One region of the Streptomyces sp. NPDC002265 genome, then DNA from elsewhere that is predicted to be linked to it. Evidence: riboswitches for the same ligand, from Rfam matches in the RefSeq annotation. Region 1 holds a riboswitch; the other holds the start of a gene.
What was found. Region 1 has a riboswitch for glycine ahead of gcvP (aminomethyl-transferring glycine dehydrogenase). Riboswitches for the same ligand answer to the same signal wherever they lie in the genome.

Region 1 (4,034 bases):
GCGGTGACGGGGCTCACGGGGTCCGTGGGGCTGGCCGCGTCGAAGATGCTGGCGAAGATCGCCTCCGAGCAGGCCAAGCCGGACGGTCTGGTGCTGATCGAGCCGGGCACCGAGCGGGCGCTGCTCGGGCCCATGTCGGTGCGGACCCTGCCGGGCGTCGGTCCGGCCACCGGCGACCATCTGCGGCGGGCCGGGATCACCACGGTCGACGAGATCGCCGGGGCCGGTGAGGACGAGCTCGTCCGGCTGCTGGGCAAGGCGCACGGCCACGCGCTGCACGCGATGGCGCTGGCGCGCGACGACCGGCCCGTGGTGGCCGAGCGGGAGGCCAAGTCGGTGTCGGTCGAGGACACGTACGACGTCGACATCCACGACCGGCTCAGGGTGGGGTTCGAGGTGGCGCGGCTGGCCGACCGGTGCGTGGGGCGGCTGCGCGGGGCGGGCCTGTCCGGGCGGACGATCGTGCTGAAGGTGCGGCGGTACGACTTCTCCACCCTGACCCGGTCCGAGACGCTGCGCGGCCCCACCGACGATCCGGCCGTCGTGCGGGAGGCGGCGGCCAGGCTGCTCGACTCCGTGGACACCACGGGCGGTGTACGGCTGCTCGGGGTGGGCGTGACGGGGCTGGCCGACTACACGCAGGAGGATCTGTTCGCGCAGGCGGCCGGCGAACAGGCGGGCGCCGTGGAGCAGGAGGCGGCAGCGGACGAGTCCGTACCGCAGCCGCCGGAGCCGGTCGAGCGGCACTGGCCGGCCGGACACGACGTACGGCATGCCGAGCACGGGCCCGGGTGGGTGCAGGGCAGCGGTCTCGGCCGGGTCACCGTACGGTTCGAGACGCCCGACTCGGCTCCCGGCCGGGTGCGGACCTTCCGGATCGACGACCCCGACCTGGAACCGGCGGATCCACTGCCACTGGTGCGGCGAAGACCGGTGGAGGCCGAGGATCCGGGAGCGGTCCGCGGCGCCGAGGAGGAGGATGCGGCGGCCGAGGGGGAACCGCCGGCCGAGGAGCCGTCGAGCGCTGCGGAGCACGCGGCCGGCTGACGGCGGGCTCGGAGACCTGACGGGTGACGGGACGGAGCCCCGGCTGTCCGGAACGTCACGGACCGGAGGGAGGCTCGGGGCGTGCCGGTGCGGTGCGATCTCCGTCACCGGGCATCCGGTGCACCCCGATCGCCGTCGACGGTGACCAGGCAGGTCGGCGAGGGGACCAACTGTCTCCGGCGGGCGTGCCGGGCCTGGCCGCGGCAGCTCTCCAGGGCCACCGTGGGCCGGCGGGTGCGGGCGCCGGCGTCAGGACTCGTCCGGGCCGGCCAGCTTGCCGAAGTCGTGGTCCGGGAAGGGAGGCGGGGCTGCGATGTCGAGGCCGTAGTGGTGGTAGAGCTGGAGTTCCTGTTCGGGGGAGAGGTGACGGCCGACGCCGAAGTCGGGGGCGTCCTTGATCAGAGTGCGGTCGAACGGGACGCGCAGTGCGCCCTCGACCAGTTCGCTGGGCTCGAGCGGGACGAAAGCGTCCCTCGAGAACAGACCGGTACGTATGGCTGCCCACTCCGGTACACCGGTGGCGTCGTCGAGGTACACCTCGTCGACGGTTCCGATCTTTGTGCCGTTGCGGTCGAACGCCTTGCGGCCGATCAGGTTGCGCGGATCGACATCGGTCTGCACGGTCCCTCCTCCAGGTCGCAAACTCATCCGTAAGCACTACAAAAGAGCACATTCAGGAAGGTGGCCACTCGAAGACTCCCGTGTTGAGGTCGCTGGTACTCTGGCAAGCGGCTGCTGACCCCGTGCGGGAGAGTCCTCCGGACATCACCGGAGGCGCCGAAGGAGCAAATCCTCCCCGGAATCTCTCAGGCACACGTACCGCACGGACGAGGTCACTCTGGAAAGCAGGACGGGTGTCGACGACCCGCGTCCTCACCGACGGTGAAAGCCGGTGACCCCATTCCGGGCGATCCGGTGAAGCTCTCAGGTTGAGATGACAGAGGGGGAGGCCGTCCGGGTACCCGCGCCAGGGTGCCCCTCGCAGGTCGCGTCAGACCAGGAGGCCTCCGCAATGACCGCCCACCGTATTCCGCTCTCCGAGCTCGAACAGGGAATCCCGTTCGAGCAGCGCCACATCGGGCCCGACCTCGAGGCACGGGCCAAGATGCTCGCCCAGGTCGGGTACGGCTCGCTGGACGACCTCACGGCAGCCGCGGTACCGGATGTGATCAAGAACGCCGACGCCCTGGACCTGCCGGGCGCGCGCACCGAGGCCGAGGTGCTGGCCGAGCTGCGCTCCCTGGCCGACCGCAACCAGGTCCTCGGCTCGATGATCGGCCTCGGCTACTACGGGACCTTCACGCCGCCCGTCATCCTGCGCAACGTGATGGAGAACCCGGCCTGGTACACGGCGTACACGCCGTACCAGCCGGAGATCTCGCAGGGCCGCCTGGAAGCGCTGCTGAACTTCCAGACGACGGTCGCCGAACTCACCGGGCTGCCGACCTCGGGCGCCTCGCTGCTCGACGAGGGCACGGCCGCCGCCGAGGCGATGGCGCTGTCCCTGCGCATGGGCAAGAACAAGAAGGGCCTGTTCCTGGTCGACGCGGACGCGCTGCCGCAGACCATCGCCGTGATCGAGACCCGCGCCGAGCCGACCGGCGTCGAGGTGGTCGTCGCCGACCTCAGCGACGGCATCCCGGCCGAGATCGCCGAGCGCGAGATCAACGGTGTCCTCCTCCAGTACCCGGGCGCCTCCGGTGCCGTGCGTGACCTCAAGCCGGTCATCGACCAGGCCCACGAGCTGGGCGCGCTGGTCACGGTCGCCGCCGACCTGCTCGCGCTGACGCTGCTCACCTCGCCCGGCGAGCTGGGCGCGGACATCGCGGTCGGCACCACCCAGCGCTTCGGCGTGCCGATGGGCTTCGGCGGACCCCACGCCGGCTACATGGCGGTGCACGAGAAGTTCGCGCGCAGCCTGCCCGGCCGTCTCGTGGGCGTCTCCGTCGACGCCGACGGCAACCGGGCCTACCGCCTCGCTCTTCAGACCCGTGAGCAGCACATCCGCCGGGAGAAGGCGACCAGCAACATCTGCACCGCGCAGGTGCTGCTCGCCGTGATGGCGGGCATGTACGCGGTCTACCACGGGCCCGACGGCCTGAAGGCGATCGCCGGCCGCACCCACCGCTACGCCACGCTCCTCGCCGCGGGCCTCACCGCCGGCGGTGTCGAGGTCGTGCACGGCGCGTTCTTCGACACGCTCACCGCGCGGGTCCCGGGCCGGGCCGCCGAGACCGTGGCGGCCGCGCGCGAGCGCGGGGTCAACCTGCACCTCGTCGACGCCGACCGGGTGTCCATGTCCTGCGACGAGACCACCACGCGCGCGCAGCTCGCCGCCGTGTGGACGGCGTTCGGGGTCGAGGCCGACATCGAGGCGCTGGACGCGGTCACCGAGGAGACCCTGCCGGCCGCGCTGCAGCGCACCGACGTCTACCTGACCCACCCGGTCTTCCACCAGCACCGCTCGGAGACCGCGATGCTCCGCTACCTGCGCAAGCTCTCCGACCGCGACTACGCGCTCGACCGGGGCATGATCCCGCTGGGCTCCTGCACCATGAAGCTGAACGCGACCACCGAGATGGAGCCGGTCACCTGGCCCGAGTTCGGCCAGCTGCACCCCTTCGCGCCCGCCGACCAGGCGCAGGGCTACCTCACGCTCATCCGTGAGCTGGAGGAGCGGCTCGCCGAGGTCACCGGCTACGACAAGGTGTCCCTCCAGCCCAACGCCGGTTCGCAGGGTGAGCTGGCCGGTCTGCTCGCGGTGCGCGGCTACCACCGGGCCAACGGTGACGACCAGCGGACCGTCTGCCTGATCCCGTCCTCCGCGCACGGCACCAACGCCGCCAGTGCGGTCATGGCCGGTATGAAGGTCGTCGTCGTGAAGACCGCCGAGGACGGCGAGATCGACGTCGAGGACCTCCGGGCGAAGATCGAGCAGCACCGTGAGCAGCTGTCGGTGCTGATGATCACGTACCCCTCGACGCACG
Region 2 (4,034 bases), on a different contig from region 1:
GTCGACTCCAGCTCGCCGCAGGTCTCGCCCGCGGCCACCGTGTCACCGACCTCCGGGAGCTGTACGAAGACGACATCGCCGAGCGCGTTGGCCGCGTGCTCCGTGATGCCGACCGTCGAGACGCCGTCCTCGGCGCCCGACAGCCACTCGTGCTCCTTGCTGTAGCGCAGCTGCTGGGGGTTGCTCATGGCCTGAATTCTCCTGTACGCAGGGAAGTGCTGCTGAATGGGGGACAACGGGAACCGCCGCTGAGCAGCGGAAAGTGCGCGGTGTCACATGTGGACCGCGCCCAGTGTCTACTTCTGGCGCTTGTAGAAGGGCAGAGCCACGACCTCGTACGGCTCGTGAGTGCCCCGGATGTCCACGCCGACTCCCGGCGCGCCCGGCACCGCGTGTGCCGCGTCGACGTACGCCATGGCGATCGGCTTGCCCAGCGTGGGGGACGGCGCGCCCGAGGTGACCTCGCCGATCACCTCGCCGCCGACGACGACCGCGAAGCCGGCGCGCGGGATGCGGCGGCCCTCGGCGACCAGGCCGACCAGGACGCGCGGCGGGTTGTCCTGGGCGCGGGCGGCCGCCTCGGTCAGCGCCTCGCGGCCCACGAAGTCACCCTCCTTCTCGAACTTCACGACCCGGCCGAGACCGGCGTCGAAGGGCGTCAGGGAGGTGGTCAGCTCGTGCCCGTACAGCGGCATGCCCGCCTCCAGGCGCAGCGTGTCCCGGCAGGACAGACCGCACGGGACCAGCCCGACGGGCGCGCCCGCCTCGGTCAGCGCCTGCCACAGCCGCTCCGCGTCGGCCGGGGCCACGAACAGCTCGAAGCCGTCCTCGCCGGTGTAGCCGGTGCGCGCGATCAGCGCGGGGACGCCCGCGACGGTGCCGGGCAGGCCCGCGTAGTACTTCAGGCCGTCGAGGTCGGCGTCGGTGAGCGACTTGAGGATGCCGGGGGACTCCGGGCCCTGCACGGCGATCAGCGCGTAGGCGTCGCGGTCGTCGCGGACCTCGGCGTCGAAGCCGGCCGCCCGCTCCACCAGCGCGTCGAGCACGACCTGCGCGTTGGAGGCGTTGGCGACGACCATGTACTCGGTCTCGGCCAGCCGGTAGACGATCAGGTCGTCCAGGATGCCGCCGTCGGCCTGGCAGATCATGGTGTAGCGGGCGCGGCCGACGCCGACGGAGGCGATGTTGCCGACCAGGGCGTGGTTCAGCAGCTGCGCGGCCTGCGGGCCGGTCACCGTGATCTCACCCATGTGCGAGAGGTCGAACAGACCGGCCTTCGTGCGCACCGCGGTGTGCTCGTCGCGCTCGGAGCCGTAGCGCAGGGGCATGTCCCAGCCGGCGAAGTCGGTCATGGTCGCGCCGAGCGAACGGTGCAGGGCGTCGAGCGCGGTGTGACGGGGTGGCGTGCTGCTCATCGGACGGTCGTCTCCCAATGCGATGGGTCCCCCGCGCGGGAGCGAATCCGAGCACGGGGAAGGGCGAGGTCGTTCCTCCCCATCTGTCATCGGAACCTGAGAGGTTCGTCGTGACCACTCGGGGACACGACTTGCACCTTGGGTGGGACCGCTGTCACAGCGGTCCGCTTTTCAGATGTGCCTCGCCCACGCGGTAACGGTGCCTGAGAGATTCAAGGGAGGGACTTGCTCCTTCGGCGCCCCGGGCAGCACGGCTGCCGGGAACTCTCCCGCGCGGATTCAAACGGCCGGTATGCAGTTGGCGCGCACATCATTGCACGCCTCGTCGCGCCGGGGGCAGGCCCTCCTCGCCTCCCCGGGGCACGGGCCCGCCGTGCTCGCGCCCCGGGGGTGCGCCCGGCGCGCCCGGCCGGGGGCGGGCCGCCGCTGTCACCGGCTTGTGGCGGAACGAGCACGAAATCCCGAAGCGCCACGCATTACCTTCTCTTTACGCTCAGTGGGGAAAGGACTTACCTGACCCCAGGGGAGGACGATCACGGTGAACAGGATCACGGCGTATGTGGCCGGCTCGGCCACCGCACTGCCCGAGCAGAGCGCTGCCCCGGCGGTCGAGACGCGCGCCCCGCGGCCCGCACCGGTCGTCCGCGATCTGCGCGAGCGCTCCGGGCACAGCCCGCACGGCCTGGTCTTCGGCCCCCACGACCTGGTCGTGGTCACCGGCCTGCCCGGCAGCGGCAAGTCCACGCTGATGCGGCGGGCGGTACGGGGGGTCGGCGTCGACTCCCAGGACACCCGCGACCGCTGGGACGGCCGGACGCCGCGCTTCCTGCCGTACGCCGTCTACCGCCCGCTCGTCCGCCTCGCCCACTACGCCGGGCTGCACAGGGCGCTGCGCGCGGGCGGGGGAGTCGTCGTGCACGACTGCGGCACCCAGGCCTGGGTGCGCGACTGGCTGGCCCGCGCGGCCCGCCGCCGGGGCGGCACCCTGCACCTGCTGCTGCTCGACGTCACCCCGTCCGCGGCACTGGCCGGGCAGCGCGACCGGGGCCGCGGTGTGTCGCGCTACGCCTTCCTGCGCCACCGCCGCGCGGCCGCCCGGCTGCTGCGCGCCGTGGAGCGGGGCGAACTGCCCCGGGGCTGTGCCTCGGCGGTCCTGCTGGACCGGGACGCGGCGGACGTCCTGCGCCGGATCGACTTCGCCCCCTGACCGGTTCCGCCGCCGATCCGTCCCGGGGACGATCCCGCGCGGGCCCGTACCGGTTAGCCTTTCAGCCACAGCAGCGGTTCCCAGCAGGCGGTAGAGAGATGGACTTCCCGGCGGACCTTCCCGCGGACCTTCCCGCGGGCTTCCCCGCACAGGCGCACCCCCATCCGCACGGCGGATGGCCCGGCAACGAACTGGAGGAGGTGCTCTCCGCCTCGGTCGGCGTCCCGACGGCCGGCGGCCGGATCGTCGAGGTCCTCGGCCGCAGCTTCGTCTGGGTGCCGCTGCCCAACGGCGGCGGCCCGCACAGCGGCCCCCTCGACCTGCCCACACTGGAGATCGAGGGCCAGGTGTACGTGCCGGTCTTCAGCTCCGAGGAGCAGTTCCGCCAGGTCGTCGGCACGCACATGTCGTACACCGTCGCGCCGGCCGTGGAGTTCGCCCGCGGGCTGCCGCCGCAGGCCGGCCTCATCGTGAACCCCGACGGCGTGGTGGGCATCCCGCTGCCGCCGCCGGCCGTGGCGGAGCTGTGCCGCAGCGGGCGGACCCCGCTGGACGGGTTCGCGAGCGGCGGCCGGGTGCGGCTGTTCGAGCCGGACTGGCAGGACGACCCGGTGGACTTCCTCGCCGCGGCATCGGCCGAGTTCGCGGAGACCGGGGTCGTGCTGACGGCCCGCCGCGCCCTGGCCGAGGTCGAGACCGGCGAGCCCGTGCTGTTCGTCGGGGTCGAGCTGTCCCGGTGGGAGGGCGACCTGCGGGTCCTGCCGATGGACGCGCTCGGCCGGGCGCTGGCCCGGGCCGCCGTCCGCTGGCCGGTCAACCTCGTCCTGCTCGACGTGGTCGAGGACCCGGTGACGGAGTGGATGCGGGAGCGGGTGCGCCCGTTCTACCAGCGCGGCCACTGACGGCGGACGCGGACACCGGCGACCGGACAGCGGTTGTCGGCCACCGGACACCGGCGACCGGCCACCGGCCCCGGTGTCCCCCGGCCGCCCCGGCCGCTCGGCAACAACCTCCGAACTCCTGGGCGGCTGTTGCCGACTCCGCCGCCTAAGGTGGTTTCATATCCAGGGCCACGTTTCTCGAAGGGGCGGTAAAGGGTGAGCGCGAGCGGCACTGCCGCGACCGGGCAGGTCGAGCACATGCTGCGCCAGGTCACGCCCGGGCGTTACGACGCCTACGAGGCGCTGCTGCGTGCGCTCGCGACCCCGTCCTCCGGCCAGGTCTGGATGCTGCTGTGGCACGGCCAGGCCGGCTCGCCCGACGCCCAGTACGGGAACATGGAGGTCGACGGCTACGGCTACGCGCCGTGCGTCACCTCCGCCCAGGAGCTCTCGGCCAGTGGCTGGAACCGTTCGTACGAGGTCGTGGACGGCCTCGACGTCGCCCGCACCCTCTACCCCGACCACTTCGGC

Region 2: it holds a riboswitch for glycine, as region 1 does, so the genes downstream of both, gcvT (glycine cleavage system aminomethyltransferase GcvT) here and gcvP (aminomethyl-transferring glycine dehydrogenase) in region 1, are expected to answer to the same signal.

What each region holds. Positions count from the first base shown of each region.
Region 1 is NZ_JBEOWS010000247.1:1,002-5,035, reverse strand. It holds gene ABT085_RS32465 (DNA polymerase IV) at 1-1,047, shown strand, start outside; gene ABT085_RS32460 (PRC-barrel domain-containing protein) at 1,297-1,668, opposite strand; glycine riboswitch at 1,784-1,879, shown strand; gene gcvP (aminomethyl-transferring glycine dehydrogenase) at 2,060-4,034, shown strand, end outside.
Region 2 is NZ_JBEOWS010000007.1:52,340-56,373, reverse strand. It holds gene gcvH (glycine cleavage system protein GcvH) at 1-188, opposite strand, end outside; gene gcvT (glycine cleavage system aminomethyltransferase GcvT) at 297-1,415, opposite strand; glycine riboswitch at 1,489-1,596, opposite strand; glycine riboswitch at 1,597-1,697, opposite strand; gene ABT085_RS02520 (AAA family ATPase) at 1,948-2,622, shown strand; gene ABT085_RS02515 (enhanced serine sensitivity protein SseB) at 2,721-3,524, shown strand; gene ABT085_RS02510 (enhanced serine sensitivity protein SseB C-terminal domain-containing protein) at 3,720-4,034, shown strand, end outside.